DNA from 2 places in the Sphingomonas sp. SphC10 genome. Region 1 is predicted to be linked to the other one. Evidence: riboswitches for the same ligand, from Rfam matches in the RefSeq annotation. Region 1 holds a riboswitch; the other holds the start of a gene.
What was found. A riboswitch is a leader RNA that binds a small molecule or an ion and turns the genes downstream of it on or off. The one in region 1 is predicted to bind thiamine pyrophosphate.
Positions count from the first base shown of each region.

Region 1 (15,192 bases):
GGTCGCCTGGGCGAGCGCCGCGGCATACATCGCCTCGCCATCGGGCAGCGCCCATATGCCCGCGGCGCTGCGGGCCGAGGGGCGTAGCGAGCGCAGCAGGGCGATCTGGCGGTCGAGCGCGGGATAGACCTGTTCCGCCACGATCCGGGTCGCGCGCGCCTTCCAGTCACCGCCGATATTCGCCGCGTCGGTGCGGCGGGTCAGCGCCTGGACCAGCTGGCTGTTGGCGGCGGCGGGCGACCGCAGCTTCGCCATCTGGCCCAGCGCGAGGTCGAGTGAGAAGTCGGGCGCTAGGCGGCCCTTGGCGGCTTCACGCCGCTGCACGTCGGTTTCGTTGTCGAGCTGACGCCCCATCAAGGCGAGCCGGTCGAGATAGGCCTCGGCATCGTCCGCGGTCTTCACCGGATGGGTCGAGGCCAGAAAGTCGGGCAGCGAGAAATACACGCCGTCCTGCTGCGAGATCGGATAGGGTCCCTGGGGCGAGGACAAGCCGAACTGCTCCGGGCCGATCATGTTCGACTTGATGTTGTAGAGCACGACCTCACGATCGATCCGCGCCTGGGGCGATAGGGAGGCGGGGTCGACAGCGGTGACGAGTGCAAGCGCCTTGCGGCTGCGGGCCAGGTTCTTGGCGATCGCGCCATAGCTGTTGTCGCCCAGCTGGTGGCGAAGGTCGGCATTCCGGCCGGTGTCCAGACCCAGTGAGGTCGCGAATTCGGGCGACTCGCGCACCGTCTCCGCCAGGACCTGATCGAAGGCGGTGTTCAATCGCGCGTCGCCAGGCGACTGCGCGAAGGCGGACCGCACGGGCAACATGGTCAGCCCGGCGGTGGCCGCGCCGGACATAATGAAGTTGCGACGATCCATGCCGTTTTTCCCCGTTATAAAGCTATTTACGGGAAGCTAGGCGACAAAGTGGCTGCTGGGCAAGCGGGCATATGATGCGGATCGTCCGTGTAAATACCTGCCCTCTCCCCTCTGTGAGGGGCGAGGGAGGCGCGCGTTTGGAGGGCCGATGGTCAAACGCCCGTATGACCACGCACCATGAATGCCCGTCAGTTCGCTGCCGCTGGCTGCTTCGGCTTGACGTAGCGGTCGAGCCAGTCGGTCATCTGCCACAGTGTCTCCTCGGTCGATTCCAGCGCGCGATAGCCGTGCGGTTCGTTCGGTAGGACGACATAGCGGACGGTCGCGCCATTGCCCTTCAGCGCGGCGTACATCCGCTCCGACTGAATGGGGAAGGTGCCGCTATTGTCGTCGGCACCGCCATGGATGAGCAGGATGGGCGCCTTGATCCGGTCCGCATAGGTGAAGGGGCTCATCTCGGTATAGGTCGGCGTCGCTTGCCAGTATGTGCGCTGCTCGGCCTGGAAGCCGAACGGGGTCAGGGTGCGGTTATAGGCCCCTGATCGCGCGATCCCGGCGCGGAACAGGTCGGTATGGGCCAGCAGATTGGCGGTCATGAACGCGCCATAGCTATGGCCGCCGACCGCCATGCGGGTCCGGTCGGCAACGCCCAGCTTCACCACCGCGTCGACCGCCGCCTGGGCATCCTCGCGCAGCTGTTTGACATAGGTGTCGTTCGCCTCCGCGCCGCCCTCGCCGATGATCGGCATCGCCGGATTGTCGAGGATCGCATAGCCCTGGGTCAGCAGGAACAGGTGGCTGATCCCGCGCGGCCGCACGAAGCGATTGCCCTGGTCGACCGTCTGTCCGGCGACCTTGGCGTCGGTATATTCGGCCGGATAGGCCCAGAGCAGCGTCGGCAGCGGCCCGTCGCGCTTCGCATCGTAGCCGGCGGGCAGATAGAGAGTAGCCGACAGCGGCACGCCATCGGCGCGACTATAGGTGATCGTCCGCTGGGTAACGCCCGCGAAGACGGGGGCGGGGTCGGCAAAGGCGGTGATCGCCTTCGCCCCGCCGCCCTTGACGGTGCGGATCACGTAATTGGGGGCGAGCGTCGCGCTCTCCCGCCGGGTCAGGATGCGCGGGCCCTTGTCGTCGAGCATCGCGACGACCGGTTCGTAATAGGGGGCCTTGGCGGTCCAAAGCCGCTTCTGCTCGCCACCGGCCAGCGTCATGGTGGCGAGGAACGGGAAAGCCCCCGCCTTGGTCGCGCCGTCGCCGGTGACATAGATGCCGTCATGTCCGGGCGTGAAGCGCATCACAGGCTTGCCCGCCGCATTCTCCTCCAGGATCGGGCGGCCCGGATCGCCATATTGATCCTGATAATTGCGGGTCAGCAGCATCCGGCTCTGCCCCGGCCGCGACGGTGCAACGGCCAGACGGTGCTCGGTGCGGCTGCGCCATTCACGGTCGACGACCATGGCGAAGCCGTCATCGCCCCACATCGTCATCGCATAGCGCGCCGGGGTCTGGGCCAGTTCGACCGGCGGCGCGTCGAAAGGCGCGGCCTGCATCATGACCTTGTCGTGGAAGGCGATCTTCACGCGCGGGTTGCCGCCGTCCAGCGCCTCGGCCCAGACCAGGGTCGCGGGCGCGTCGGACCGCCATTCCGCCTCACGCGGGCCCTTTACCGTCGCGTCGAAATCGACCGGCAGGTCGTCGGCGAGCGGGCGGTCGACGAGCGTCTTCACCGGCTGTCCATCGATGGTCGAAACCGCGATCTCGGTCGGAAAGAAACGGGCGGGCAGCAGATAGGAATAGGGCCGCTTCAGCCTCTCGGTCAGCAGGTAGCGGCCATCGGGCGAGACGCTGAAATCACGGATCAGGCCGGGCGTGCCGATCGGCCGTGCGGTGTCGTCCAGGCCGATGCGGACGAGCTGTCCGGTAAAATAATGGTCGAACAGCGCCTCGTCATGCGCGTCGCCGAGCAGATCCTCATAGGTGCGCGCAGCCGATGTCCGGCCGCTGCTTTCCTGCACGATCGGGCCGGTCGGCGTCGTCGCGGCGGCGGGCGGAGACCCACGCCCGGCGGGAACCGTATAGGCGACCAGCGACCGGCTGTCCGGCATCCAGACGAACGGCGTGCCGAAGGCGCCGTTCAGCCCCCGTGCGACCGCCCGCGCCCGGCCATCGCGCTCGGCGACCCAGAGCGACAGGCCGTCCGCACCTTGCGCATAGAAGGCGAGGCGGCTGCCGTCGGGCGACCAGTCCGGCGACGCGAAGCGCATCCCGCTGGGCAACTGGACCGCAACGGTCCGGCCGCTGCCGATGTCCTTGAAGCTCAGCGCATTCAGCCATTGGACACGCACTTCGGCCTGGCCATTGGTCACGGGATCGATGCGATAGCCGCCGAGGCGCAGGATCGGCTTGGACAGATTGGCGATCGTCGGCAGGTTCTCACGACCCAGGATCGCGAGCGTGCGGTGGTCGGGGCTGACCGCGACGGCCGGGGTCGGCGGGTTTTCCAGCGCCTTGGCAATGGCATCGGGTGCGCGGTGATAGGTGGTGCCGGGCGTCTGCGCATGGGCAGTGGTGGCAAGCAGCAGAGCGATCAGGCAGGCACCAGCGCGCATTCGTAACCCCTTATGATGAATGGCGGATCATGTGCCACGGCCGCGTCGGGCCTGCCAGTCCTTTCGGGGTTTGCGGCAAGGCCAGAGGCGATAAGCATTTGCATGCGGCGCATAACCGCCTAGACGGCGCCATCCCCGGGGGGCCGCTGATGCGCGGTTGAGAGATGGGCAGCAGCCCATGACCCGCTGAACCTGATCCGGGTCATACCGGCGTAGGGAGGGTACGCGGCTCTTCCGTCGTCCCTCCGTGAAGTGGACGAAGAGACGATGCCGGTTGTGATTTCGCGCGATCAGACGATGATCCGCCTTGGGGCCCTGATGCTGTCCGCCGCGTGGCCGGTGACCGCCTTGGCGCAGCAAGCCCCCGATGCCTCTGCGGATATCCGCGTGATCGGCCACCGCGATCCCGAAGGCCTGCTGCCCGATCAGACCGCGCCCAATGCGGTCAGCGAGGTCGCGACCGACTTCATCGTCAAGCAGGCCCCGACCCAGAACGCCTTCCAGCTGGTCAACCTGCTGCCCGGCGCGAACGTCGCGTCCAGCGACCCTTACGGCCTGTCGACCAGTTCCAGCCTGACACTGCGCGGCCTGGGGCAGGACGAGATCGGGGTGCTGATGGAGGGCGCGCCGCAAAACGATATCGGCTATTATTACGCCTATCCCTCGCAATTCGCCGATACCGAGAATCTGCGTCGCATCGCGCTGTCGCCGGGATCGGTGGATCTCGATGCGCCGACCGTCGTGGGGGCGGGCGGTTTGCTGTCGCTGAGCCTCGACGATCCCAAGGCGACGCGGCAGCTGCTCGCCGACCTGGCGCTCGGTTCCTATGCCATGCGCCGTGTCTTCGTCCGGGTCGATACGGGGGAGATCGGGAGCACGGGCCTGAAGGCGTTCGTCTCCTATTCCAATACGCGCGCCGACAATTGGCGGGGGGCGGGATATGACACGCGCCAGCATGTCGATGCCAAGCTGTTGCGCGAATGGGGGAATGGCAACCGCGCCAGCCTGGCGCTGTCGTACAACGACGCCAATTCCTCCGCTTACCCCAGCCCGACGCTGGCAGAGTGGCAGGCGCAAGGGCGCAGGTTCAATTACGACGCGCGCTATACGCCGGGCGATACCGATTACTGGGAATTGTACCGCGCGCCGTTCCGCAATCTCTATGCCTCGGCACCGGTGCATCTGGTGCTCTCGGACCGGCTGACCTTTGACAGCACGAGCTATCTCCAGTTCGGTTATGGCAATTCGCCTTACGGCACGCAGCTGGCGACGACCGGCAACTTCCTGGGCAATGAGGAACTGACCCAAGCGATCACCTTGCCCGGGGCGGTGGACGGCGTGGCGACGGTGCTGGGCAATTACACCGGCGACCAGATGCGGGCCGGGCAGGTCGCCAAGCTGACTTTGCAGGCGGGCATCCACCGGCTGACGGCGGGGCTGTGGTTCGATTACGGCACCGACCGGGTGACCCAGACCTATACGTCGGTCGATGCGGACGGCCGCCCCGCCGACCGCTGGGGCTATCGTGCCCGTGCGATCCGCACCGCCGATGGCCGTCTGCTCGCCTATGAGAACCAGCGTACCGTTACCGTGACGAAGAGCGTGTTCCTAGCCGACAGCATCGCGCTGACCCCGCGCCTGACGGTCGATATCGGCTTCAAGGGCGTCGACCTGCTGCGCAACGGGCGCAACTATCTGCCGGGGCCGCAGAGCGCGGTCCGGCGCAACAGCTTCGTCGCCCTGCCGCGTGCTGCCGTCCACTACGCCATCGACGACCGGCAGCAGCTGTTCGCCAACATCACCACCAATTTCCGCACGCCCAACGAGTTCACGCTTTACGACAGCTATTATGGCGGCGTGGTCACAACGCGCGGCACGGATGCGCTGAAGAACGAATATTCGGTGTCGCAGGAACTGGGCTATCGCTATATCGGCCCCAGCCTGTCGGCGTCCGTCACCGGCTTTCACTATAAATTTCGCAACCGCCAGCTAGCGACCGTGATCGACAATGGCGGTGCGCTGGTCAATTCGACGCTGAATGCCGGGGGGCAGACCTCTTACGGCGTCGATGGCGAGATCGACTATCGCCCCGCCAAGGGCGTCAGCGTCTATGTCTCGGGCGAGTATCTGCGCACGCGGATCGACGACGATCTGCCGGTGGGCACCGACTTTCTGCCGACGCGGGGCAAGCGCGCGGTGTCGAGCCCGACCTTCCAGATCGGCGGCGGCGGCACCTATGACGATGGGCTGTTGTTCGGCAGCATCGCGGGCAAATATGTCGGCCGCCAATATGCCACCTTCATGAATGACGAGAGCATTCCCGGCTATGCGACGCTGGACCTCGCGGTCGGCGTGCATCTGGCCGATTGGCTCGACGGCAAGCGGACCGATTTGCGAATGAACGCAATCAACGTCACCAATCCGCGTGTCCTGGCGGGTGTCCAGGCGGTGACCACCAACGCTCGCGATACGATCGGGCGCGGTGGAACGGTCATTACGGGCAATGCGCCGGGCTATTATGTCGGCGGCGGTGCGGCGGTGGTCGCCACCGTGTCGCGCGCCTTCTGAGGATGAGCGGGGCAGGCGATCCAGGCGGGGCACACCGCGTGCACGGCATGGGGCTGGCGATGGAAGCGCCCACCTGGCCCGCCATCACACCCGACGAAGCGGCGGCGGTGCTGGCGTGCTTTCCAGATGCACCCGCGATCGAAGCGCTGCACTGGCATTCGCCGCGCCCCTTTTCCGCTGCGACGCTGATCCATACCGGCGGCGATGCGCTGCTCCTGAAGCGGCATGATCGCCGGGTGCGGAGCGTGGCGGGACTGGCGGAGGAGCATGGCTTCATCGCCCATCTCGCCGCCGCCGGAATGCCCGTGCCGGACCTGTTGCGCACCGGGGAAGGGATAAGTGCGATCGCGCGGGGCGACTGGACCTATGAGCTTCACCGGCGGGCGCCTGGAGAGGATCTGTATCGGGACTGTTTGTCCTGGACGCCCTTTCAGTCCCATGGCCATGCCCATGCCGCCGGGGTCGCACTCGCGCGGTTGCATCGCGCTTCCGAAGGTTATGCCGCTCCAGCGCGCATCGTGCAGCCTCTGGTCGGCAGCCTCTCGATCCTGTCCGCCGTCGATCCGATAGCGGCGGCTCAGGCCTATGTCGATGCCCGGCCTGCGCTCGGGGCGTTTCTCGAAAAACGGCCATGGCATAATGCCTTGGCGCCGCTATTTGCCACGTCGGGCGAAGGGCTTGCGGCTTTGCTGGCCCTGCAAAGGCCCTTGTGGACCCATAATGACTGGCATCCCTCCAACCTGCTTTGGGCAGCGGACGGCCAGGTCGAAACCGTGTTCGACTTCGGGCTGGCCGACCGGACCTGTTCGGTGCACGATCTGGCGACCGCGATCGAACGGACGGCCTTTGCCTGGCTGGAGTTGGGGAAGGGGCGGGCCGACCATATCGCCGATCCCATGGCCGCGTTGTCTCTGATCGCCGGATATGAAACGATCCGCCCGCTCGATGCCGTCGCGAAGGAGACGATCGTTCGGCTCCTGCCGCTGGTGCATATCGAGTTCGCCTTGTCCGAGATCGACTATTTTGCCGGGGTAGTTGGTGATCCCGATGCGGCCTTGCTCGCATGGGACGGGTATCTTCTGGGCCATGCCGACTGGTTTCAATCGGCCGCGGGTCGGGAATTCCTCGCCTGTCTTCGCGCGGGGCTGGCCCTGTCATGACGGCACTGGAGATCGCGGCGGTCGCCATCAGCTTCCTGGCGATCTGGCTGACGGCACGGCGCAACGTCTTCTGCTGGCCGCTGAACCTCGTCGCCTGCGCGCTGTATTTCAGGCTGTTCCTCGACGTGCGGCTCTATGCCGACATGGCGCTGCAGGCGGTGTTCGGCATCGGCATCGTCTATGGCTGGATCGTCTGGCGCCGTAACCGGAACGCTACCGGCGCAGTCGTCGTAAAGCCTTTGACGCGCGCGAAAGCCGGGGCGGGTCTGGCGATCGGCGCGCTGGGGGCGGTGGCGATCGGCTGGTTCACCAGTCGCCACACCGATGCGGCGCTGCCATGGCTGGACGCGACGCTCAGCAGCTACAGCCTCGTCGCGCAATATTGGACCGCGCGGCGGCACCGCGAGAATTGGCTGCTCTGGATCGCGGTCGATATCGTCTATGTGGGCATGTTCCTGTTCAAGGGCCTGATGCTGACGGCAGGGCTGTATGCGGTGATGATCGGTCTTGCGGTCATCGGCTATCGCGAATGGCGGCAGACTGCGTCACGCCACTGACGGATGGAAGGAAGGGCGCGGACCTGTTGCCGCGACCATCGCTTGGTGCAACAACGATCCCATAACAGGGAGAGGTTGTAAGATGCCGATTTCAATCAGGAAAATATCCGCCGTCATCGCCTCGATGCTTCTGGCGTCGACCGGCGCGATGGCGCAATCGGGCGACGTTCCTACTGGTCCCGGGGCCACCGACTTTGCGAGCGCCAAAGAGGTTCGCGCGCAGATCGCCGCGATGCTGGGCGATATGAAGCCGGGCCAGGGCTTCGCATGGCGTCCGCTGGTCCGCGACGGCGCGCGCGTCGCGGCGATCGAGATATGGAAAAAGCCCGGCCGTCCGGCGGTTCATCCGGCAGAGGCGGAATATGCCATCGTGCTGGAAGGTGCCGGTACGCTGATCTCCGGCGGCACCCTCGTCGCCCCGGTCGAAAACCGCGCCGATCTGGTCGAGGGGGAGCGGATCGAGGGCGGGACGACGCGCCCGCTACGGCCCGGCGACGTAGTGCTGCTGCCAGCGGGTGTGCCGCACTGGTTCGGGATCACCGGCGATCGTCTGGTGCTGCTGGGGACCAAGCTACCCGCCCGGTGAACCGGGGCGGGGCGTATGGCGTCACGGAATGTCGCTGCGTCCTAGACGAAACGGACATCGGCGGCGCGGAACCGTGCCTCTGCCTCGTCGATCGTCGTGCCGTTGTCGAGCGGCATGCCGATCGCCCGTGTGTGATCCTTCAGGATGACGGCTTCAAAGCCTTCGCGCCGGGCATCCAGGGCCGACCAGGCCACGCAAAAGTCATAGGCCAGCCCGACAAACACGCATCGCCGGACCTGCTTGTCCCGAAGATAGCCTGCAAGCCCGGTCTTCGTCGTCTGGTCATTCTCGTAAAAGGCCGAATAGGAATCGACCTGCGGATTACTGCCTTTTCGGATGATCAGGTCGGCACGGTCGATCGCGCCTTGCACGCCGGGATGGAATTCGGCCCCGGTTGTTTCCTGGACACAGTGATCAGGCCACAACACCTGTTGGCCATAAGGCATTGAAATCCTGTCAAAGGGCTGTCGACCGGCATGGCTGCTTGCAAAAGACAGATGGCCCGCGGGATGCCAGTCCTGCGTGATGACGACATGGCGAAAATGCGAGGCGAGTGCGTCGATGCCCGCCATGATTTCGTCGCCACCCGCTACGGCCAATCGACCGCCGGGACAGAAATCCATCTGCGGATCGACGATGATAAGGGCGTCTGACTCCATGATGGCTTGATCGTCTGTCAGAGGCCGGCTTCCCATCTGCGTCTCCCTTGCAAGCGGAAGCGGTTTAGGATCAGTGGAACCCTATGGCCAGCGTCGGCGCGACATGGCCATAGGGTGGAAGATAGCGAAACCGAAGCGTGGTCAGCTCGGATGGGCGGCGCTGATGATCGCGGCTTCTTCGTCCTCGATAGGCATCACGGTGTTATCGCCGGGGGACATGCCATCGGCACCTTGGCCCAACGCTTCGTCCGCCGATGCGGCGTCGTCGTTGGCCAGTTCCATCTGCTCATAGGCGATTTCAAGATCCTGCACGCCCGATCCGGTCGGCTGGATAGGCAGATCGGCAAAGCTGGCAGGTTCTGGGGCTGTAGGGACTTCCTGGGACATGACCTTCTCCTTCTTGCCCGGGACCAACGCACGGTCTGCGATTTCGAAGCAGGCTCTCCCGGCTGGCAGGGATTAGGGCCATCACCAGCCATTCGGCAGGAGCGATCCTGGGCTGTGACGGGCGGCACCTATTGCGGGGGGAGAGCCCCATGCCGAGGCCAAATCATTAATCCATGTTGCATATAAGCAAAAAGTCGGCTCTCAAATGGTGGTTTGTACATCCGATCCGGATCTATGTTCATGGTTGATGCAACAGTGTTGGCCAGCCTGTACGAAGCTGGCGGCTCGCCCGAAAAATGGCCGGACATGCTCGACCTCATCGCGGGGTCGGTGGGCGCGCGCGGGGGTATCATTTTCTCGGCGACGGACGGTACCGGGTTCCAAATGGCGTCGCCGGGCGTGGCCGAACTCTTTGCGGACTATGTCGCCGAAGGATGGATGGACAGGAACGAGCGGGGTGCGCCGCTGGTCCATCAACGTTCGCCGCAATTCGTGACGGATACGGACGTTCGCAGCCTCGACGATATCGCAACGATGTCCGTCTACCAGGACTTCTTCAAACCGCGCGGCGCCTGCGCGGGGGCCGGGACGCTGCTGCAGGGCGCGCATCACGACATGCTCGTGATGACGATCGAGGCGTTTGAAAGCCACGAGGCCGCAAGGGCCGCTCTGCCGCATCTGGATGCGCTTCGTCCGCATATCGGCCGGGCGATGAGCCTGGCGTCGCAGATCCAGAATGCCCGTGCGCAGGGGCTGGTCGACGGGCTGGCGCTGATCGGGTCGGCGGCGGCGATCGTCGGGGCGAATGGTCGGCTACGAGCCACCAATCAGGCGTTCCGCGACCAGTTTGGATCTTTGGCCTCCGATCATCACGCAACACTGTGCTTCGCCGATCCGCACGCAAATGCTGCCTTGAAGACCGCACTTTCGATGCCGGGTCGGCTCCGCCATCAGGCGGGATCGATCGTCGTGCGTGACAGGACGGGCACACCGATCCAGGTCATGCATATCGTCCCGCTGGTGCGCTCCGCGCGCGACCTGTTCGAAAGTGACGGACTGCTTCTGCTGACCGCCGGCGGTGAAAACCGGGCGATCCCGGGCGCGGATCTGCTTCGCCTATTGTTCGACCTGACCCCGACCGAGGCGCGGCTGGCGCGTCATCTGGCGGAGGGCGTCGCGTTGCAGGATGCGGCAGCGCATCTGGGTATGACCTACGGCACCGCCCGCGTGCATCTGCGCGCGGTATTTCAGAAGACGGGGGTGCGGCGGCAGAGCGAGTTGGTCGGCCTGCTCGGCCGGTACAGCTCGCCCTTCGCATAAGGCGTCGGCTTCACCGGCCGAGGATGGACGGGGCCGAAGCGAGGATGCTCCAGCCCCGCAAGCCGATTAGTCCGAACCGAAAATGTCGCGGGTGAACAGCTTTTCGGGGCAGTCCGCCAGTTCCGGTGCGTTGCGGTTGGCGATGATGACATCGCATTCCGCCTTGAACGCATCCAGATCGCGCACGACGCGCGAGCCGAAGAACTGGTCTTCTTCCAGCGCGGGTTCGTACACGACGACCTCGATGCCCTTGGCCTTTACGCGCTTCATGATGCCCTGGATCGAGGACTGACGGAAATTGTCCGAACCGGCCTTCATCGTGAGGCGGAAGACGCCCATCTTACGCGGGCGGCGGGCGATGATCTGATCGGCCAGGAAATCCTTGCGCGTGCGATTGGCGTCGACGATCGCGCGGATCAGGTTCTGCGGGACTTCGGAATAATTGGCCAGCAGCTGCTTCGTATCCTTGGGCAGGCAGTAGCCGCCATAACCGAAGCTGGGGTTGTTGTAATGCGTGCCGACGCGCGGATCGAGGCCGATGCCCTCGATGATCTGGCGCGTGTCCATGTTCCCGGCGATCGCATAGCTGTCCAGCTCGTTGAAGAAGGCGACGCGCATCGCAAGATAGGTGTTGGCGAACAGCTTGATCGCCTCGGCTTCGCGCGCGTCGGTGAAGAGGATGGGGGCATCCTTCTTCTCGGCGCCTTCCAGCAGCAGGTTCGCAAAGGTGCGCGCCCGCTCCGACCGTTCGCCCACGATGATGCGCGAGGGGTGGAGATTGTCGTACAGCGCGCGGCCTTCGCGCAGGAATTCGGGGCTGAAGATGACCTGCTCGGTCTTCAGGCGCGCGCGGACGTCGTCGACGAAGCCGACGGGGATGGTCGACTTGACGACAATGGTTGCGTTCGGCGCATGGACCGTCGCCTGCTCAATGACCGCCTCGACCGAACTCGTGTTGAACTTGTTGGTGTCGACGTCATAATTGGTCGGCGTCGCCACGATCACGAAATCCGCACCGGCCAGCGCCTGCGCCGCGTCCGTGGTCGCGGACAGCGAAAGCGTGCGGTTGGCCAGGAACTCTTCCAGTTCGGTGTCGATGATCGGCGACTTGCGGTCATTGACCATCGCGACCCGCTCGACCGAGATGTCGACCGCAACGACGTCGTTGTGCTGGGCGAGCAATACGGCATTGGACATGCCGACATAACCGAGGCCGAAAACAGCGATCTTCATTCGTCAAACCCCATAAGCTGGACCCGTTCAGAGCCTTTGCCGCTTGGGACTAGCCGTGCGGCGCCCCCCCGGACAACCCCCTATGGACGCCCGACACCTCCACAAACTGCCCTTGGGTGGGACGGTCGCGAAAAGAGCACCGTCCACCTGTCCCGCAGGCCCTGGAAAAATGCCATGCTGCAGTGCGATGAAGGGTTGACAAGCCGGTAAACGCCTCATTTTTTAACCCATGAGGGCCTGTTTTTGCGTCATGGACGGTTAATTACCAGGTTTTTAGGCTTGGCATCGGCATTCCACCGTGAGACGATGTTGCAGCGCAAAATATCTATTCGGAATGAGGCGCTGCGGCTACATTCAACGGTATCAACAGAAACCAGAGCAGGTGGGCTGTCATGGAAATGCGGACATTCCAAGGCGAAGCGCCACGGCAAAGGGTCAAGCGTTTGAATATTCCGGCATCGATTCTCCGTTTTCGCGCGCTTGTCGCCCTGATCTTGATAGACTTGGCCTGCCTGTTGGGCGGCTTTGTTGCGGCGGTTAGTCTGCGAGTGGCCCTGGCGGGACATACGCGCTGGGGTGTGGCGATTGCGACGCTGGTAGCCGTGTACTTCATTACGTCCTTTTCGATCCGCGCCTATGACCAAGACAATCTCCAGAACCCGCGCTATGCTGCATCGCAAGGCGCCAAGGCATTGCTGCTTTCTGTCTGCGCCGTCATCCTGTTGGCCTTTGTGTTCCGGGCGAGCGAGGATTTTCCGCGCGCGGTGATGGCGCTGGGCGCGCTGACCGGCACCATCCTGATCGTTAGTGCACGCTATGCTTTTGTCCGGAACATGACGTCGATCATCGGCGGCAATCCGTTCACGGTGATGCTGCTACGCGACGGCCAGGCCCCGGTGCCGGATGGCGACTTTTCGCAGGTGGTGGAGACGGGCGACCGCTTCGACCCCGATCTGCACGATCCCATCATGTACGACCGTCTGGCGCGACTCGTCGCCAGTGCCGACCGCGTGGTCGTTGCCTGCCCGCCTGAGCGTCGGATCGCCTGGGCCAGCGCACTCAAGGGTACCGGGGTGCAGAGCGAGATTTTCGTGCCCGAACTGTCCAAGCTGGCGCCGCTGGGCATTTCGTCCTGCGCCAACACGCCGACCATGATCGTGACGGTCGGGCCGCTGGGACTGTTCGACCGCTTCCTCAAGCGGCTGTTCGACATTGCCGTTTCGGGGCTGGCCCTGTTCCTGCTGGCACCCGTGCTGGGTATCATCGCCGTGGCGGTCAAGGTGACCAGCCCAGGCCCGATCCTGTTCCGTCAGGTTCGCATCGGCTGGGGCAACGAGATGTTCCACATCCTGAAGTTCCGCAGCATGTATGTCGAGGGCAGTGACGGGGCGGGCAACCGTTCCGCCTCGCGCGACGACGACCGTATCACCAAGGTCGGCCGATTTATCCGCATGACCAGCATGGACGAGCTGCCGCAGATCATCAACGTGCTGAAGGGCGACATGAGCATCGTCGGCCCGCGCCCGCACGCGCTGGGTTCGCGCGCCGCCGAGAAGCTGTTCTGGGAAGTCGATGGCCGTTACTGGCATCGCCACTCGGTCAAGCCGGGGCTGACCGGCCTGGCGCAGGTGCGCGGCTTCCGGGGTGCGACGGTGATCGAGGACGATCTGCGCAACCGGCTCCAGGCCGATCTGGAATATTTGGAGCATTGGTCGATCTGGCGCGACCTGCGCATCGTGCTGCAGACGTTCCAGGTCCTGCTTCACCGCAACGCATATTGATGGTCATGCGAGCCCCGGTTTCGGCCGGGACGCTCCAGGCATGATGGCGCAACGAAAAGGCGGCTCCGGTCCATGACCGAGGCCGCCTTTTCGTTTGTGGGGCCCCGCGATGCTGACGTTCGGCCGGGGCTTCCTTGCAAGATGATGTGACAGGCGATCAGGCTTCGCGGAGGGGCATCGGTCCGTGCGAAGGGCAGGCGCGTCGCCGTGGATAAAACGCCACGACACCGCTGAACCTCCACCCAGCAAAGGCCGGGGCCCAGTTGCGGCACTATATGAAGAATGGGAAGCGTCTTCCCGACTGGATTGCGGCCCCCGCCGGGATGGTCAGGCAGGATTGCGGGCCCCCCGATAGGGACCCAATTACCCAGCCGATCCCCGAGCCTTCAGCCCTTCATCTTGGACGGGGCATATTCCTGATAGGCGTGACCCAATATGCCCATCGTCAGGCCCGCCCCGCGCAGCAGATGGACCATCGCGCGCCCGCCCCAATAGGGCGAGACCAGCATGGCGGGCGACATGGCGGCGCCCAAGCCCATGCGGACGACGCCGCGCGCCAGTTGCTTGGCCTTTTCGGCGTTTGTCCCCTCGATCCGGGTCGCGACGGCGAAGGTGTTGCCCAGCCGATATTGCCGCTGGCGCTGCCACTTCATCGTCAGTCGGTTGACCGGGAACATGTCGTAGACCAGCGCTTCGCTCGACCAGTGGATGCGGATGCCGCGCCGAAACGCCTGGTTGAAGAACAGATAATCGCTGCCGCCGGTGAACCGCATCCGCGCATCGAAGCGCAGGTCGAGCGCGCGGAACCGCGCCAAGTCGAACATCACATTGTTCGACGCCGCGAAATTCAGCTTCTCGCCTTCGCGATAGCGCTTGCGGTCGTAGAGCTTGCTGCGACGAAGCCAGTCGTCGACCGGCCCCTCGAACACCGGCTCGATCGGGCCATAGACGCAGTCCGCGCCCGTCGCCGCACGGGTGCGCAGCATCGAGTCCAGCCAGCCATCCACCGGCCACTCGTCATCGTCGAGGAAGCAGAACAATTCGGTCGTCGCAGGCGCGCTGTCCATCGCCCGGTTGCGTGCGATGGGAATGCCCTGTTGCGGCTCGATCACGTAATGCAGGTCATATTCGGGGTGATCGGCATGGGCCATCACCGTATCGCGGCTGCTGCCGCCTGCGTCATTGTCGACCACGACGATGCTTAGCCGCCAGGGCCGCGCCGGATCGCGATGCTGGTTCCGCATGACGCGCAGCAGCTTGTCGATCCCCTCGGGTCGCTTGAAGGTGAGAACACCGAGGGTGACGTGGACGGGGGCGGTGTCGGCCATCGTCCTCAGCGCCCCAACAGCGATTTGGCCGCGCCGGTCAGCCGCTTGCGCACCACCTGCGTCGTCAGGTTCTGCCGCGTCCAGCCCATGCCGCGTGCCTCGCGCGCCACCCGGTCGATTTCGGCCAGCGTGTC
Region 1 is NZ_CM168044.1:769,659-784,850, forward strand. It holds gene ACWKSV_RS03490 (DUF885 domain-containing protein) at 1-867, opposite strand, end outside; gene ACWKSV_RS03495 (S9 family peptidase) at 1,056-3,479, opposite strand; TPP riboswitch at 3,606-3,715, shown strand; gene ACWKSV_RS03500 (TonB-dependent receptor) at 3,798-6,047, shown strand; gene ACWKSV_RS03505 (phosphotransferase enzyme family protein) at 6,107-7,207, shown strand; gene pnuC (nicotinamide riboside transporter PnuC) at 7,204-7,764, shown strand; gene ACWKSV_RS03515 (cupin domain-containing protein) at 7,889-8,350, shown strand; gene pncA (bifunctional nicotinamidase/pyrazinamidase) at 8,392-9,009, opposite strand; gene ACWKSV_RS03525 (hypothetical protein) at 9,151-9,396, opposite strand; gene ACWKSV_RS03530 (helix-turn-helix transcriptional regulator) at 9,637-10,716, shown strand; gene ACWKSV_RS03535 (nucleotide sugar dehydrogenase) at 10,783-11,949, opposite strand; gene ACWKSV_RS03540 (sugar transferase) at 12,498-13,730, shown strand; gene ACWKSV_RS03545 (glycosyltransferase family 2 protein) at 14,117-15,058, opposite strand; gene ACWKSV_RS03550 (glycosyltransferase family 2 protein) at 15,064-15,192, opposite strand, start outside.

Region 2 (15,192 bases), 1.8 Mb from region 1:
GCGCGTCGCCCGGCTGGAGGGCGTGTGGAAGACCGCCCAGCATCACCCCGAGCCCAATCGGCGCGGCGTGATCGCCGGACTGGCGGCATCGGACGTGCCTGGTGACCGGGCGATGGCGGCCGTGATGGAACAGGCCGAGCGCGACCGGGCGGGGTAAGGCGGATCATCCGACTCATTCCTCCCCTGGAAGGGGAGGAATCGGATCACCGCAACGTGACGGCGATGTCACTGGTGGCGGGAGAAATGCGGCCCTACCGGGCCGGATATCCGTCCATGTCGGAGACTCCGGATGCGCCTGTTGCCCGTTTGCTCCACGCTTTTCGCCATCCTGCTATCCGCGCCCGCCCCGGCAGAGGTGCCTGCCACGCCCTGCTGCCGGACTCTGGGCGAAGTGCGTGCCAACATCGACCGGATCGACGACCAGATCCTGCGCCTGATGGCCGAGCGGTCGCGCTATGTGGCGCAGGCCGGGCGCTTCAAGTCCTCAGCCGCGACCGTGCGGGACGAGGCGCGGATTCGGCAAATTCTGACGCGCATCCGGGAAAAGGCCGTGACGCAGGGGGTAAGCCCGGAAGTGGCGGAAGCGACCTTCCGCGCGATGATCGAGGGGTTCACGGCGGAGGAAGCGCGGCAGAAGAGGCGGTAGGTTCGAGCCTCTTCCTCCCCTTTGCAGGGAGGATTGCGAAAGTCAGTCCTCGTCCCACATGATCGCGATCGGCGCGTCGATTCCCAGTACCGCATGAACCGGGCATGCGGCCGCTGCCGCCTCCAGTCGCTTGCGCTGCGCCGTATCATATCGCCCCGGCACCCGGACCGTGACGCCCAGCGTGGTGATCCGGCGTGGCGCATTGCCCATCTGCTTGGTCACGGTCGCCGTCGCGCCCGCCAGTTCCAGTCCGGCGACGCGGCCCGCCATCGCCATAATGCTCAGCACGCAGCCGCCCAGCGACACCGACAGCAGGTCGCTGGGCGAGAAATTCTCGCCGCGCCCGCCCAGTTCCTGCGACGCGTCCATGACCAGCACCGCGCCATTATCGGGATGGGCGACATGACAGCGCAGGCCGCCCTCGTAATGAATCACGAAATCCGCCACCGCGCTTAGCCGCTGTTGCGCAACGCCGTGGCGATGCCGTTGATCGACAGCAATATGCCCTCGCCGATGCGTGGATCGTCCTCGCCCGCGCGGTGGCGCTTCATGAGTTCGATCTGGAGCAGGTTGAGCGGCTCGATATAGGGCAGGCGCAGGCGGATCGACGCCTCCAGTGCCGGATTGTCGGACAGCAGGCGTGTCTGGCCGGTGACGGTCAGCAGGCCGTCGCGCGCGCGGTGCCAGCCGTCATGGATTCGCCCGAAGATCGCATCGCGCAGGGCTTCGTCCTCGACCAGCCCCGCATAGCGCCGCGCAATGCCGATGTCGGACTTGGCCAGCACCATCTCCATATTGGCCAGCGTGGCCGCGAAGAAGGGCCAGTGTTTCGCCATCTCGGCGAGCAGCGCCTTGTCCTCGAAATTCGCGATCGCGGTGCCGACGCCGTACCAGCCCGGCAGCATGACGCGGGCCTGTGCCCAGCTGAACACCCAGGGAATGGCGCGCAGATCCTCGATCGCGTCGGACTTCTTGCGGCTGGCCGGGCGGCTGCCGATCTTCAGGCCCGCGATTTCCGCGATGGGGGTCATCTGGCGGAAGAAGGTACGGAAACCCTCGGTGCCATAGACCAGCCCGCGATAGGTGGAGAAGGCGGTCGCCGACAGTTCCTCCATCGCGGCGGTAAAGCGCGCTGTGTCCGCCGCCGACAGCCGGTCCGGCTCCAGGCTGGCGAGCAACGTCGCCGACGCCATGGCTTCCAAATTGGTCAGTGCCGAATCGCGCGTGCCGTATTTGCCCGCGATCACCTCGCCCTGTTCGGTGATGCGGATGCGGCCCTGCACCGTGCCATGCGGCTGGGCACGGATCGCGGCAAAGGCGCTGCCGCCGCCGCGCCCGACCGCGCCGCCGCGCCCGTGGAACAGCTGCATCCTGACGCCCAGTTCGTCGAAGACCGGGCGGAACGCGCTCGACGCCTTGGACAGCGACCAGGTGGAGGTCAGATAGCCGCCATCCTTGTTCGAGTCCGAATAGCCGATCATCACCTCCTGATGGCCCCGCGCGCGGACGATCGCGGCAATCTCCGGCAGCGCGAAATAGGCGCGCATGATCTCGGGGCCTGCCTCCAGATCCTCGATCGTCTCGAACAGCGGTACCGCCATGATTGCGGCGGTGGCGGGCTCGCCGGGGCGGTAGAGGCCGAACTCCTTCAGCATCAGGTTGATTTCGAGCAGGTCGGACACCGACTTGCCCATCGAGACGATATAGTTGGTGATGCACTTCGGCCCATAGGTGGCATGGGCATCGGCGGCGGCCTGGACGATCGCCAGTTCGGAGCGGGTCTCGTCCGAATAGTCGGCATAATGGCTGAACAGCGGCCGGGCATTGGCCAGTTCGCGACGGAGCAGCGCGACACGCGCCTCCTCGTCCAGGGCCAGATAGTCCGCCTCGACGCCCGCCACCTTCAGCAGTTCGGCGACGACGCGTTCATGCACCGCCGAATTCTGCCGCAGGTCGAGCGTGGCGAGGTGGAAGCCGAACGTCTCGACCGCGCGGATCAGCCGCCCGAGCGCGCCGCCGCTGGCCAGCGCCCCGTCGCCCTGTGCGGCCAGCCCCCGCGCGATCGCGACCAGATCGGTGCGGAGCGCCTTCGGGTCGGGATAGGGTTCGCCGGTCAGGCGGCCGGGGCGCGGCGGGGTCTTGCCGGTCAGCTTCTGATGCGTGGCCGAAAGCCGCGCATAAATGCCCGACAGCGCGCGGCGATAGGGCTCGTCCGAGCGGCTCAGCGCGTCGTCGCCGCTGGCATCGGCCAGCGCCAGCACCGCCTCGTCCACCTGCACATGGCCGGTCGAGATCGACAGCTCGGCGCCCAGCGCGTGGACGCCCTCGCAATAATGGGTCAGCACCGCGTCGGCGGCTTGCGCGAGCGCGGTGGTCAGCGACTCGGCGGTGACGAAGGGATTGCCGTCGCGGTCGCCGCCGATCCACGAACCGGGGCGTAAGAAAGCGGGCACGCGCGCCTCGAACGCCTTGTCCCAGCGCTGGTACAAAGCGGGCAGTACCGGCAGGAACACGTCGCGCAGGTACGACAGCGCCGTCTCGACTTCGTCGGTGACGTAGAGCCGCTCGCGGCGCAGCACGCGCGTCTGCCAGAGAAGTGCGATCTGGCGGCCGATCGCCGCGTCCACATCGTCGCCATCGGGCGTGACGTCACGGCCCGCATCGCGCATCGCCAGCAGTTCGGCGATGCGGTTGCGGTGGTCGATCATACTCTTGCGCCGCACCTCGGTCGGGTGCGCGGTCAGTACCGGGACGACCAGCGCCTGCGCCAGCAGCTCCATCGCGGCCTCGCGGTCGATACCCTGTTCGGACAGCGTCGCCAGCACCTCGGCAATGTCCGTGCCCGGCTCCCGCGCAATGCCCTGCCGGTCCTCGGCCAGATTGGCGAGCATCGAGAACAGCATGAAGCCGCGCACGAAATCCAGTGTCTCGTCGAGGGCGAGTTTCTCCAGTTGCAGGTCGACCGACCCGTCCTCGCCCAGCCCACGATAGCGATCGACCGAGGCGCGCCGGATCGCCTCGGTCGCCTCGAACAGCGCGTCGCCGCCATAACGGCGGATCACATCGCCGAGCTGGGCGCCCAGGAAGCGGATATCGGCATTGTTGGCGATCGGAGGCAAGGTCGTCATGGGCGCTATTGCTGCAACGCAATAGGGCAGGCGTCAACCGATTGCGCAGGGTAATTTTGGTATAATATCGAGGTGTGGCAATTACGGGATATTACGCCTCGACCTAAGGTTGGTCAGGGCTAAGGAGCCGCCTGCGATCCCATCAATGTCGACGGGGTCAGCGTCGGCGCGACGACCAGCAGGTCGAATTGCAGGCTCTTTTGGCGCCATGTCGGCGGCATATCCTTGGGTGGATGGGCACGAAGCTGGCGCAGATCGACCAGCATCCATTCGGAAGAGCCGCTATCGAGCCCGCCCAGCGCGTCCTTCAGCCAGGCATAGTCCGCATCGTCGGTCATGACGAAGGGTTCGGTCCGCACCTGCCGCCCCACGCCGTTGTAAAGGGCGTGCACGCCTCTGGCGCCATAGACCGCGATGTGCAGCGACTCGGCGCCTTCACCCTCGGCGCGTTCGGCGATGAAATTGCCCAGGTCTCGCTGGTCGAGCCCGTTGACGCCCTTGGCGGCGTGGAGATCACCGAACTTGAACAGGACCCGCGCCGATTTGGGGACCTCGGCCAGATGCCTCACCAGCGTCCGCTTCATCAGACGGGCACGGCGTCCGTTCGAGGCATAGCCATCGTCATTCTGACCCAGATAGATGGCGCGCGTCTCGACCAGGCTGTCGAACAGCTCGCGAACCCGCTGCCCGCCGTCGCGCCGGATGGCGGCGTCCGCGTCGGCCAGCTGGGCCTCGCCGATCGTGAAGATCAGCAGATCGCCGACCGATCCCGATGCCATGGCCTTTTGGCTGGCCGCGCGGTCGAGCTCGACCAGCCGTGCGATCGCGGTGCGGGCGACGGGGCCGGGGTGTGCGGCCTGCATCTGTTCGAGCAGAAAGCCGGACGCGCCGAAGAATTCCTGGTCCAGGCCCCAGATCGCGAAGTCGGGCCCGGCCATCTTGGCGCAATCGGCCGCCATGTCGCTTTCGTCACGGCCATTCTGGAAGGCCATGCCATCGGGATGCGTCTGCATGAACGCGGTAAGGTGCGCGACGCGATCGGGGCGGCGGAGATGGGCGTTGACGATCCGGGCGGCCTCGGGCCCCGTCTCGACGGCAAAGGCGTGCAGCCCGTCCGGGGCCATCAGACGGCATAGACCGCGCGCGAACATCGGGATTTCGCGCGACAGATGATCCTCACCGATCATCACATAGCGCGCCTTGGTGACGGCATCGGCGATGGTCGTGGCGCCTGGGCCGTGCAGTCCGGTCGCGTCGACCCTGAAATGCGATCGGGCCTGCGCCAGGCGATCGGCAAAGGGCGGCTTCTTTTGGGGTTCCTGGGCCGACAGCGTGGTTGCACAGGCCATCAGCGTCACCGTCATCCATAGCTTGCGCATGATCATGCCCCCCAATCCGCATAATCTGACGCAAGGTGTCGGCCCTGCCTAGGGCTTCTGCATCGGGCGCCGTGGCGTCAGTTCGCATTCCCCGGCGGGGTCGCGTTCGCGCCCGTCGCGACCGGATTGCTGGGTGTCGCGGGTCGTTCGGTGCGCGATGCCTCGCGTTCTTCGGAGGTGACGGTGCCGTCGCGGTTCAGGTCCATCCGGTCGAAGCGTGCCAGCATCCCCTCGAAGAACTCGCTCTCGGTGATCTCGCCGTCCTTGTTGCGGTCCAGTTCCCACAGGCGCGAATTGGTCGTGGGCATTTCATCGGCGGTGATGATGTCGTTGCCGTCGCGGTCGAGTTCGCGGAAGCGGCGCGCCATCATGCTGCCGAAGTCGACGCGGGACGTGACGGAGGGCGGAACGAAGCCCGCCTTGGCGGCGGCGCGGTCGGCTTCGGCGCGGTTCTCCGCCTCTTTGCCACAGGCGGTCGTGGTGGCGGCCAGTGCCATCAATCCCAGGCTGATCAGGCCCCTTGCCCATCCACGCATTCGACACTCCCGCTTCGTTACGCTTCCAGCTCAACGTCCCAATAGAGCCAGTCGTGCCATGTTTCATGCAGATAATTGGGCGGGAAGCTGCGGCCATGTTCCTGTAAATGCCAGTTTGTCGGGCGGATCGGCTCGATATGCAGCGGCATGGCGGCCTGGCGTGGGGTGCGCCCGCCCTTCTTCAGGTTACAGGGCGCGCAGGCGGTGACGACATTCTCCCAGGTCGTCCGCCCCCCTTGCGCGCGCGGGATGACATGGTCGAAGGTCAGGTCGCGGTGCGATCCGCAATATTGGCAGGAGAAGCGGTCGCGCAGGAACAGGTTGAAACGGGTGAAGGCCGGGAATTGCGACGGCTTCACGAATTGCTTGAGCGCGATGACCGAGGGCAGCTTGACCTTGGCGGTCGGGCTGCGCACCTCGCGCTCATAATGGGCGACGATATCCACCCGGTCGAGGAACACGGCCTTCACCGCGGTCTGCCAGGGCCAGACCGACAGCGGATAATAGGACAGCGGCGTATAGTCCGCATTCAGTACGAGCGCCGGACAACTGTCCGGGTGTCGGATCAAATCGGGATGAAACACAGCTCCTCCCATCGATGTACGCCGACGCTATTCGCGCAAGCGCGTGACATGGCTATGACACTCGGGCGTATGAGAACATGCTATTGGAATCGCGGTCAAGAGGGCGGGCGATGAGTGGAGCGCCACGCACCACGCGTTTCGCGCCCAGCCCGACCGGGCGGCTGCATCTGGGCCATGCGCTGTCGGCGGTGCGTGCGTTCGATCTGGCGCGTGCGGGCGGCGGGCGCTTCCTGCTGCGGATCGAGGATATCGACGGTACGCGCAGTCGTCCCGAGCATGTCGATGCGATATTGCGCGACCTGGAATGGCTGGGGCTGGAATGGGACGACCTGTCCTTCCAGTCCCAGCGGCTGGACCTTTATACGGCGGCGCAGGCACGGCTGGCCGACCTGCTCTATCCCTGTTTCTGCACTCGCGCCGAAATCGCCGCCAGCCTGTCCGCGCCGCATGGCGCGACGCCGCTCTATCCGGGGACGTGCCGCCATGTGTCGCCCGAGACGCGCGCCGCGCGGAGGGGCGAGCCGCACAGCTGGCGGCTGGACATGGCACGCGCGGTCGAGCGTGCCGGGCCGCTGACCTGGCAGGACGAATATGCGGGCGAGGTCGTCGCCCATCCGCTTGCCCATGGCGACGTCATCCTGGCGCGCAAGGATGCCCCCGCCAGCTATCATCTGGCGGTGACGGTCGATGATGCGGCGCAGGGCGTGACCGATGTAGTGCGGGGAGTCGATCTGTTCGACGCCACCCATGTCCACCGATTGCTCCAGGCGCTGCTGGACCTGCCGACGCCGCTCTATCACCACCACCCGCTGATCGTCGGCACGGACGGCCAGCGTCTGGCCAAGCGGCACGGTGCGCCCGCCCTGGCGGCGATGCGGGAGGCGGGGGAGGACGGCCGCGCGCTGGCGGATGCGCTGCGGCGCAATATGCTTCCCGCTGGATTTCGGCTGGGGGAGGCGTAAGCTCAAGGGCATGACCACTTTTCTCGTGATCCTGCTGATCGCGGCGATGCTCGCCACCTTGGTCGCGCTGGTGCGCGGCATCATCACCTTTCTTCAGGAGGCGACCGCCGAGGCGAAGGGCGAGGGGCCGACCGCCTCGCAGCTCAAGTCCAACCGGATGATGCAGCAGCGTATCTTCTTCCAGGCGCTTGCGATCACCGTGGTCGTGCTGTTGCTGTTCATGGCGGGGCGGACCTGATCCCTTGGTCAAGCTGACGAAAATCTACACCCGCACCGGCGACGAAGGCACGACCGGGCTGGTCGACGGATCGCGCCGTTCCAAGGCGGATACGCGCATGGTCGCGATCGGCGAGGTGGACGAGGCGAACAGCGCGATCGGCGTGGCCTTGCTATCGGTCGAAGGGCCGCTCACCGAGCGACTGACCATGATTCAGAACGACCTGTTCGACCTCGGCGCGGATCTTGCCACGCCCGAAGAGGTGGAGGGGGCGCTTCGCATCATTCCCGAACAGGTCGCGCGGCTGGAGGCGGAGATCGACGCGATGAATGCGTCGCTGTCGCCGCTGACCAGCTTCATCCTGCCCGGCGGCAGCGCGGCGTCCGCGCATCTGCATCTGGCGCGCGCCATCGCCCGGCGGGCCGAGCGCGCCGCCGTGGCGCTGGCCGGGCAGGAGGCGATCAACCCGCCCGCGCTCGCCTATCTCAACCGATTGTCGGATTGGCTTTTCGTCGCCGCGCGCACGATGAACCAAAGCGGCGCATCGGACGTTCTTTGGGTTCCAGGAGGGGCACGCATGGTACGGTAAGGGGCCGACCGCGTTTCCCGCTATCCCGGGGAGCGCCCAATGCCGACCCTTGTGCCGTCCTCTGCGGCAACCCCGACACCTGCCGATTCCCTGGCATCCCGCTATCGCTCGGTCCGCGCTCTGACCCTGGCGCTGGCCGAGCCCCTGTCCGATGCCGATGCGACCGTCCAGTCGATGCCGGACGCCTCGCCCGCCAAATGGCATATGGCGCATACCACCTGGTTCTTCGAAACCTTCGTGCTGCGCGATCATGTGCCGGGTTACGGCCTGCACGACCCGCGCTTTCCTTTCCTGTTCAACAGCTATTACGAGGCGGAGGGAAAGCGCCATGCGCGCCATCGCCGGGGGATGATCACCCGGCCGACGCTGGACGAGGTGCGCGCCTATCGCGCCCATGTCGATGCCGCATTGCTGGCGGCACTGCCCGACCTGCCCGCCGAGGCACTCGAACTGGTGGCGCTGGGCTGTCACCACGAGGAGCAGCATCAGGAATTGTTCGTCACCGACATCCTGCACCTGTTCTCGGAAAACCCGCTGGAACCGGCAATCTACCCGCCCGAGCCGAAAGCCCCTGTCGCCATGCCCGGTCCGATCGGCTGGATCGAGGGCAGGACGGGGATCGTCGAGATCGGCCATGACGGGCAGGGCTTCGCCTTCGATTGCGAAGGGCCGCGTCATCAGGCGCTGCTTCAGGGCCATGCCATGGCCGACCGCACCGTCACCAATGCCGAATGGATGCAGTTCATCGACGATGGCGGCTATCATGACGCACGGCTCTGGCTGTCGGACGGCTGGGCCTGGGTAAAGAGCGAGGGCATCGCCGCGCCGCTTTATTGGGAACAGCGCGACGGCGGCTGGACCCGGTTCGGGCTCGACGGGCGGCGTCCGATCGACCCCGCCGCGCCAGTCACCCATGTCAGCTTCTACGAGGCCGATGCCTTCGCCACCTGGGCGGGCGCGCGACTGCCGACCGAGTTTGAATGGGAAGCGGCGGCCGCGTCGTTCGACGCATCGGGCGGCAACCAGTTGGACCGCGCGGGCGCGATCGAGCCGCGCCCCTCCTCGGGTGGCCCGGCCTTTTTCGGCGATGTCTGGGAATGGACCGGCAGCGCCTATCGCCCCTATCCCGGCTTCCGCCCCGTCGAGGGCGCGGTCGGCGAATATAATGGCAAATTCATGAACGGGCAGTTCGTCCTGCGCGGCGGCAGCTGCGCGACGCCGCGGGGCCATGCCCGCGCCTGTTACCGCAATTTCTTCTACCCCCATCAACGCTGGCAGTTCACCGGCGTCCGCCTGGCAAAGGATCTTTAAGCATGCTGAAGCCCGAGATCGAGGACGGCCAGATGTCGCTGGCCGACCCCGCCTTCCGCGCCGACGTCCTTGCCGGGCTGGAGCGTCGCCCGCGCGCCATCCCCGCGCGCTGGTTCTACGACCGCAAGGGGTCCGAGCTGTTCGAGGCGATCACCGATCTGCCCGAATATTATCCGACGCGGACCGAGACGGCGATCCTGGAGACCATGTGCCCCGATCTGGTCGCGCATGTCGGCAAGGGGCGCGCGGTCGTCGAATTCGGATCGGGCTCCTCGACCAAGACGCCGGTTCTGCTGCGCTGTGTCGAGCCTTCGGCCTATGTGCCGATCGACATTTCGGGCGACTTCCTGCGCGAGTCCGCGCGCGGGCTGCAACAGGCGTTTCCCGACCTGCCCATCCATCCGCTGGAGGGCGATTTCATGCGCCCGCTGACGCTGCCCGCAATGGTGGCGGATGCGCCGAAACTTGGGTTCTTCCCCGGATCGACCATCGGCAACATGACGCCCGCCATGGCGACCGACCTGCTGCGCGCGATGCGCGGCTCGCTGGGCGAGGGGGCGATGCTGCTGATCGGCATGGACCGGACCAAGCCCAGCGACGTGCTGGTCCCCGCCTATGACGATGCGGCAGGCGTGACGGCGGCGTTCAACCGCAACCTGCTCGACCGGATCAACCGCGAACTGGACGGCACCATCCCAGTCGATGCCTTTCGCCATCGTGCCATCTGGAACGACGACCGCTCGCGGATCGAGATGCATCTGGCGGCCCAGCAGGATGTCGACTTCACCATCGAAGGTCGCCCCTTCGCCATGGCGGCGGGCGAGACGATCCATACCGAGAACAGCCACAAATATGGCCCGCGCGATGCAAAGATCCTGCTGCGGGCGGGGGGCTGGACCCCGGTGAAGGACTGGACGGACCCCGATCAGCTGTTTTCGGTCTATCTGGCCGAAGCACAATCGGCTCGGCTTGCACCATGAACGTCCTGTCGTGGCATCACGATTAAAATCTGATTTTTGTTAGTTCGATGCGTCTTTTCGTCAGAGCCGACGTTTTGACTTCCGGTTCGGCCAAGACCTTGCTCACAAAGCAGGCCTTGGCAAAACCCCACGGCATGTACTTCTGATCGTTACATCATAACAGAAGAGCTGGCCGCTGGTTCCTGATCGGGAGGAGCATGATGACGGAAAGCGCACAACTGCTCGACGCGTTCGATGCACGGGTCGAGCGCCGCAATATGCGGCGCGAATTCTTCAAGACGGCGATGGGCGCGGCAGCCGCCGGCGTGACCGCCTTTTCCCTGGCAGGCAAGGCCGGGGCCCAGTCGACGATCACCGACACCGACATTCTGAACTTCGCGTTGAACCTCGAATATCTTGAGGCGCAGTTCTATGCCTTTGCCGCCAACGGCACCGGCCTGGCCTCCAACCAGCTGACCGGCACCGGCACCCAGGGTGCCGTGACCGGCGGCCAGCAGGTCAATTTCGCGACCGGCAGCGCCGACGACGCCATTGTCGGGCAATATGCCCGCGAGATCGCGGCGGACGAGGCGGCGCATGTCGCCTTCCTGCGCACCGCGCTGGGCAGTGCGGCGGTCGCGCAACCCGCGATCAACATCTCGGGCGATGCCAATGGCCCGTTCACGGCGGCGGCGCTGGCCGCGGGCGTGATTACCAGCGGCACCTTCAATCCCTATAGCTCGCCCACCGCCTTCCTGCTGGGCGCGTACATCTTCGAGGATGTCGGCGTGACCGCCTATAAGGGCGCCTCGCCGCTGATCAGCAACAAGACCTTCCTGCAGGCGGCTGCCGGTATTCTGGCGGTCGAGGCCTATCACGCGGCCATCGTGCGCACGACGCTCTATGCCCGCGGATATGCCGATCCCAACCCGGAATCGTCGCTCATCACCGCCGCAGGCAAGATTTCGGATGCGCGCGACAGCCTGGACGGTTCGACCGACCTCGACCAGGGGATCGCCCAGACCACGGTCAACGGACAGCTGGTGTCCAACATCGTGCCGCTCGATACGAACGGCATCGCGTTCAGCCGCTCGCCAGGGCAGGTGCTCAACATCGTGTACCTGAACAAGGCGGCCGCCACGCTGGGCGGGTTCTTCCCGGCCGGCGTCAACGGCAATCTGCGCGCGAGCGTGGCGAACTGATCCCCTTTTTCCTCCTCTGGAGAGGATTTGAATCATGAGCGAAGAACGCTGCATTCTCGAGGTTATCGAAGAAGCCTCCGCCAAGCGCCGGTCCGATCGTCGCCGTTTCATGCGTATGGCCGCCGGGGCTGGCGCCGTCGGCGGCCTGGCGATGCTGGGCGCGTGCGGTGACGATGGCGACAACGTCATCGTCGTACCCACGCCGACACCCACCACCACCCCGACCGGGTCGGTGACGGATGCCGATGTGCTGAACTTCGCGCTCCAGCTCGAATATCTGGAAGCGCAATTCTATAGCTATGCCGCCTTCGGCACCGGTCTGCCGTCGTCGGCGCTGACCGGCACCGGATCGCAGGGCGCGGTCGCGATCAACACCAGCGCCACCAACGGCGCGGGGCAGCCGCGTCAGGTCCAGTTCAAGGACCCGATCGTCGCGCAATATGCGCGCGAGATCGCCTATGACGAGATCGCGCATGTCAACTTCCTGCGCTCGGCGCTGGGCAGTGCGGCGGTGGCGCAGCCTGCGATCAACCTGTCGGGCGATGCCAGCGGCGCGTTCACGGCGGCGGCGCTGGCGGCGGGCGTGATCACCAGCGGCACTTTCGACCCCTATGCCTCGGACGAAGCCTTCCTCCTCGGCGCCTTCCTGTTCGAGGATGTCGGCGTCACCGCCTATATGGGCGGCGTCTCCCTGCTGACCAACAAGACCTTCATCGAGGCGGCGGCGGGCATCCACGCGGCCGAGGCCTATCATGCCGGTCTGGTCCGCACGACGCTGTACCGCAAGGGGCTGAGCAATTCGGCGCTGATCACCAATGCGGGCAAGATCTCGGACGCACGCGACAGCCTAGACGGCTCGGCCGACCTGGATCAGGGCCTCGTGACGACGGTGAACGGCACGCAGGTGGCGAACCTGGTTCCCGCCGATTCCAACGCCATCGCCTTTGTCCGCACCCCCGGCCAGGTGCTGAACGTCGTGTATCTCAACAAGGCGGCGGTGACCGGCGGCGGCTTCTTCCCCAGCGGCCTGAACGGCAACGTCCGCACCAGCGCCGCCAGCGGCTAAAACCCCCTTCCCAAGGTCCCCTCCAAGGGCCGTTTGCCCCGATCGGTCGCTAGTCCCCTGGCCGGTCGGGGCATTTTGTTTGCGTCGCGGGGCTGATCCACCTTCACGCAAAACCGCTTCTTATCCGCCGCGAAGTCGCTTATGACGGGCCCATCCCCGGGGGAGCGCTGGCCTGCGCTTGAGAGGGGGGCAAGAGCCCCTGACCCGCTGAACCTGATCCGGCTGACACCGGCGTAGGGAGGGAGCGGCCCCATCTCTCATGGTCCGTTTCCTCCGCATGGAGTGGACGACTATGGCAGATATCCCCGCAAAGGCCGAAATTGGCGTGACCACCGGCCCCATTCGTGGCTCGAAGAAGATTCACGTCGGCCCGCTGAACGTCGCGATGCGCGAAATCCATCTCGACCCCTCTTCGGGCGAGCCGCCCTTGCGCGTGTACGATACGAGCGGAGCGTATACCGATCCGAATGCGCGCATCGACATCATGGCGGGCCTGCCGCAGATCCGTCGCAACTGGATCGAGGCGCGCGGCGATGTCGAGGCCTATGACGGCCGCGAAATCCGTCCCGAGGATAACGGCCAGCTTGGCCCCGACCGTTCGGGCGGCGTGCCGCAATTCCCGCGCACCGGCCTGAACCGTCCGCTGCGCGCGCGTGCAGGCATGAACGTCAGCCAGATGCATTATGCCCGCCGGGGCATCATCACGCCCGAAATGGAATATGTCGCGACCCGCGAGAATCTGGGCCGCGAGATGCTGAAGGAATATGTCCGCGACGGCGAGAGCTTCGGCGCGGACATCCCCGATTACGTGACGCCCGAATTCGTCCGCGACGAAGTGGCGCGCGGCCGAGCGATCATCCCCAACAACATCAACCACCCCGAATCCGAGCCGATGGCGATCGGCCGCAACTTCCTGATCAAGATCAACGCCAATATCGGCAATTCGGCGGTCGCCTCCAACGTGGCGTCCGAGGTCGACAAGCTGGTCTGGTCGATCCGCTGGGGCGCGGACACGGTCATGGACCTGTCGACGGGCCGCAACATCCACGACACGCGCGAATGGATCATCCGCAACTCGCCGGTGCCGATCGGCACGGTCCCCATCTATCAGGCGCTGGAAAAGGTCGGCGGCATCGCCGAGGAGCTGACCTGGGAGATCTTCCGCGACACGCTGATCGAACAGGCCGAGCAGGGCGTCGACTATTTCACCATCCATGCGGGCGTGCGCCTGCCCTACATCCCGCTGACCGCCAAGCGCGTCACCGGTATCGTATCGCGCGGCGGCTCGATCATGGCGAAGTGGTGCCTGGCGCATCACAAGGAGTCGTTCCTCTACGAACGCTTCGACGAGATCACCGAGATCATGAAGGCGTACGACATCGCCTATTCGCTGGGCGACGGCCTGCGTCCCGGTGCCATCGCCGACGCCAATGACGAGGCGCAGTTTGCCGAGCTCTATACGCTGGGCGAGCTGACCAAGCGCGCCTGGGCGCAGGACGTGCAGGTCATGATCGAAGGCCCCGGCCATGTGCCGATGCACAAGATCAAGCAGAACATGGACAAGCAGCTGGAGGCGTGCGGCGAGGCGCCCTTCTACACGCTCGGGCCGCTCACCACCGACATCGCGCCGGGGTATGACCATATCACCAGCGGCATCGGTGCGGCGATGATCGGTTGGTACGGCACGGCGATGCTCTGCTACGTCACGCCCAAGGAGCATCTGGGCCTGCCCGACCGCGACGATGTGAAGGTCGGCGTGGTGACCTACAAGCTCGCCGCCCACGCCGCCGACCTCGCCAAGGGGCACCCCGCCGCCAAGATGCGCGACGACGCGCTAAGCCGCGCCCGCTTCGAGTTCCGCTGGCGCGACCAGTTCAACCTGTCGCTCGACCCCGACACGGCGGAATCCTACCACGACCAGACCCTCCCGGCCGAGGGCGCCAAGACCGCGCATTTCTGTTCGATGTGTGGCCCGAAATTCTGCTCGATGAAGATCACGCAGGAAGTGCGGGAATTCGCGGCCAAGCAGAACGCGCCGGTCGACACCTTCGTCGCGGCGGAGGATGCCGAGGCGGGCATGCAGGAAATGAGCGAGAAATTCCGCGAGAAGGGCGGGGAGGTTTACCTTCCGGCGGAGTGATTCAATTCACTTCAGTCCCATTGATGTTTAGCCCAAACGCCTTGCGAGAACCACTCAGGCCATGATCGCTTGCGTGGAACTCGCGGGGCGGGCTCGGCAGCCTCTTGGATCGATCGAGTTATGTCTCGTATCGATCTTTCAAATTTATCCGGGAAAGTCCGGCCAAATTCCTCAAGGTAATCTTTGTCAATCGTGGAAAGCGAGTAGAGACTTTCCATGTCGATAGGAAAGGTGTCTACAATTTTCCTGCCGAAGGTTTCGTATTCTACAGTTATATTAAATGTCGTAGGATGTAATGTTCGGTCGGTTGCCTTGTTCAGCCAATTAAATGAAACGCCAAGGGCAAATTTAACGGAATGCCTTGCGGGAAATGATGAAACCCCATTTTTAAAGAGTGGCGCGTCTGTTATCGGTTTGATCTGGCTGAATTGGGTATGCAGCGGTCGATCGATATGTACGCGGAGGCTCTCGGC
Region 2 is NZ_CM168044.1:2,717,544-2,732,735, reverse strand. It holds gene ACWKSV_RS12445 (FMN-binding negative transcriptional regulator) at 1-157, shown strand, start outside; gene ACWKSV_RS12440 (chorismate mutase) at 290-646, shown strand; gene ACWKSV_RS12435 (OsmC family protein) at 689-1,081, opposite strand; gene ppc (phosphoenolpyruvate carboxylase) at 1,099-3,774, opposite strand; gene ACWKSV_RS12425 (hypothetical protein) at 3,894-5,153, opposite strand; gene ACWKSV_RS12420 (EF-hand domain-containing protein) at 5,231-5,689, opposite strand; gene ACWKSV_RS12415 (HNH endonuclease) at 5,707-6,273, opposite strand; gene gluQRS (tRNA glutamyl-Q(34) synthetase GluQRS) at 6,384-7,235, shown strand; gene ACWKSV_RS12405 (twin transmembrane helix small protein) at 7,246-7,473, shown strand; gene ACWKSV_RS12400 (cob(I)yrinic acid a,c-diamide adenosyltransferase) at 7,478-8,041, shown strand; gene egtB (ergothioneine biosynthesis protein EgtB) at 8,081-9,352, shown strand; gene egtD (L-histidine N(alpha)-methyltransferase) at 9,355-10,332, shown strand; gene ACWKSV_RS12385 (ferritin-like domain-containing protein) at 10,533-11,513, shown strand; gene ACWKSV_RS12380 (ferritin-like domain-containing protein) at 11,548-12,579, shown strand; TPP riboswitch at 12,733-12,823, shown strand; gene thiC (phosphomethylpyrimidine synthase ThiC) at 12,872-14,719, shown strand; gene ACWKSV_RS12370 (DUF8453 domain-containing protein) at 14,731-15,192, opposite strand, start outside.
Region 2: it holds a riboswitch for thiamine pyrophosphate, as region 1 does, so the genes downstream of both, thiC (phosphomethylpyrimidine synthase ThiC) here and ACWKSV_RS03500 (TonB-dependent receptor) in region 1, are expected to answer to the same signal.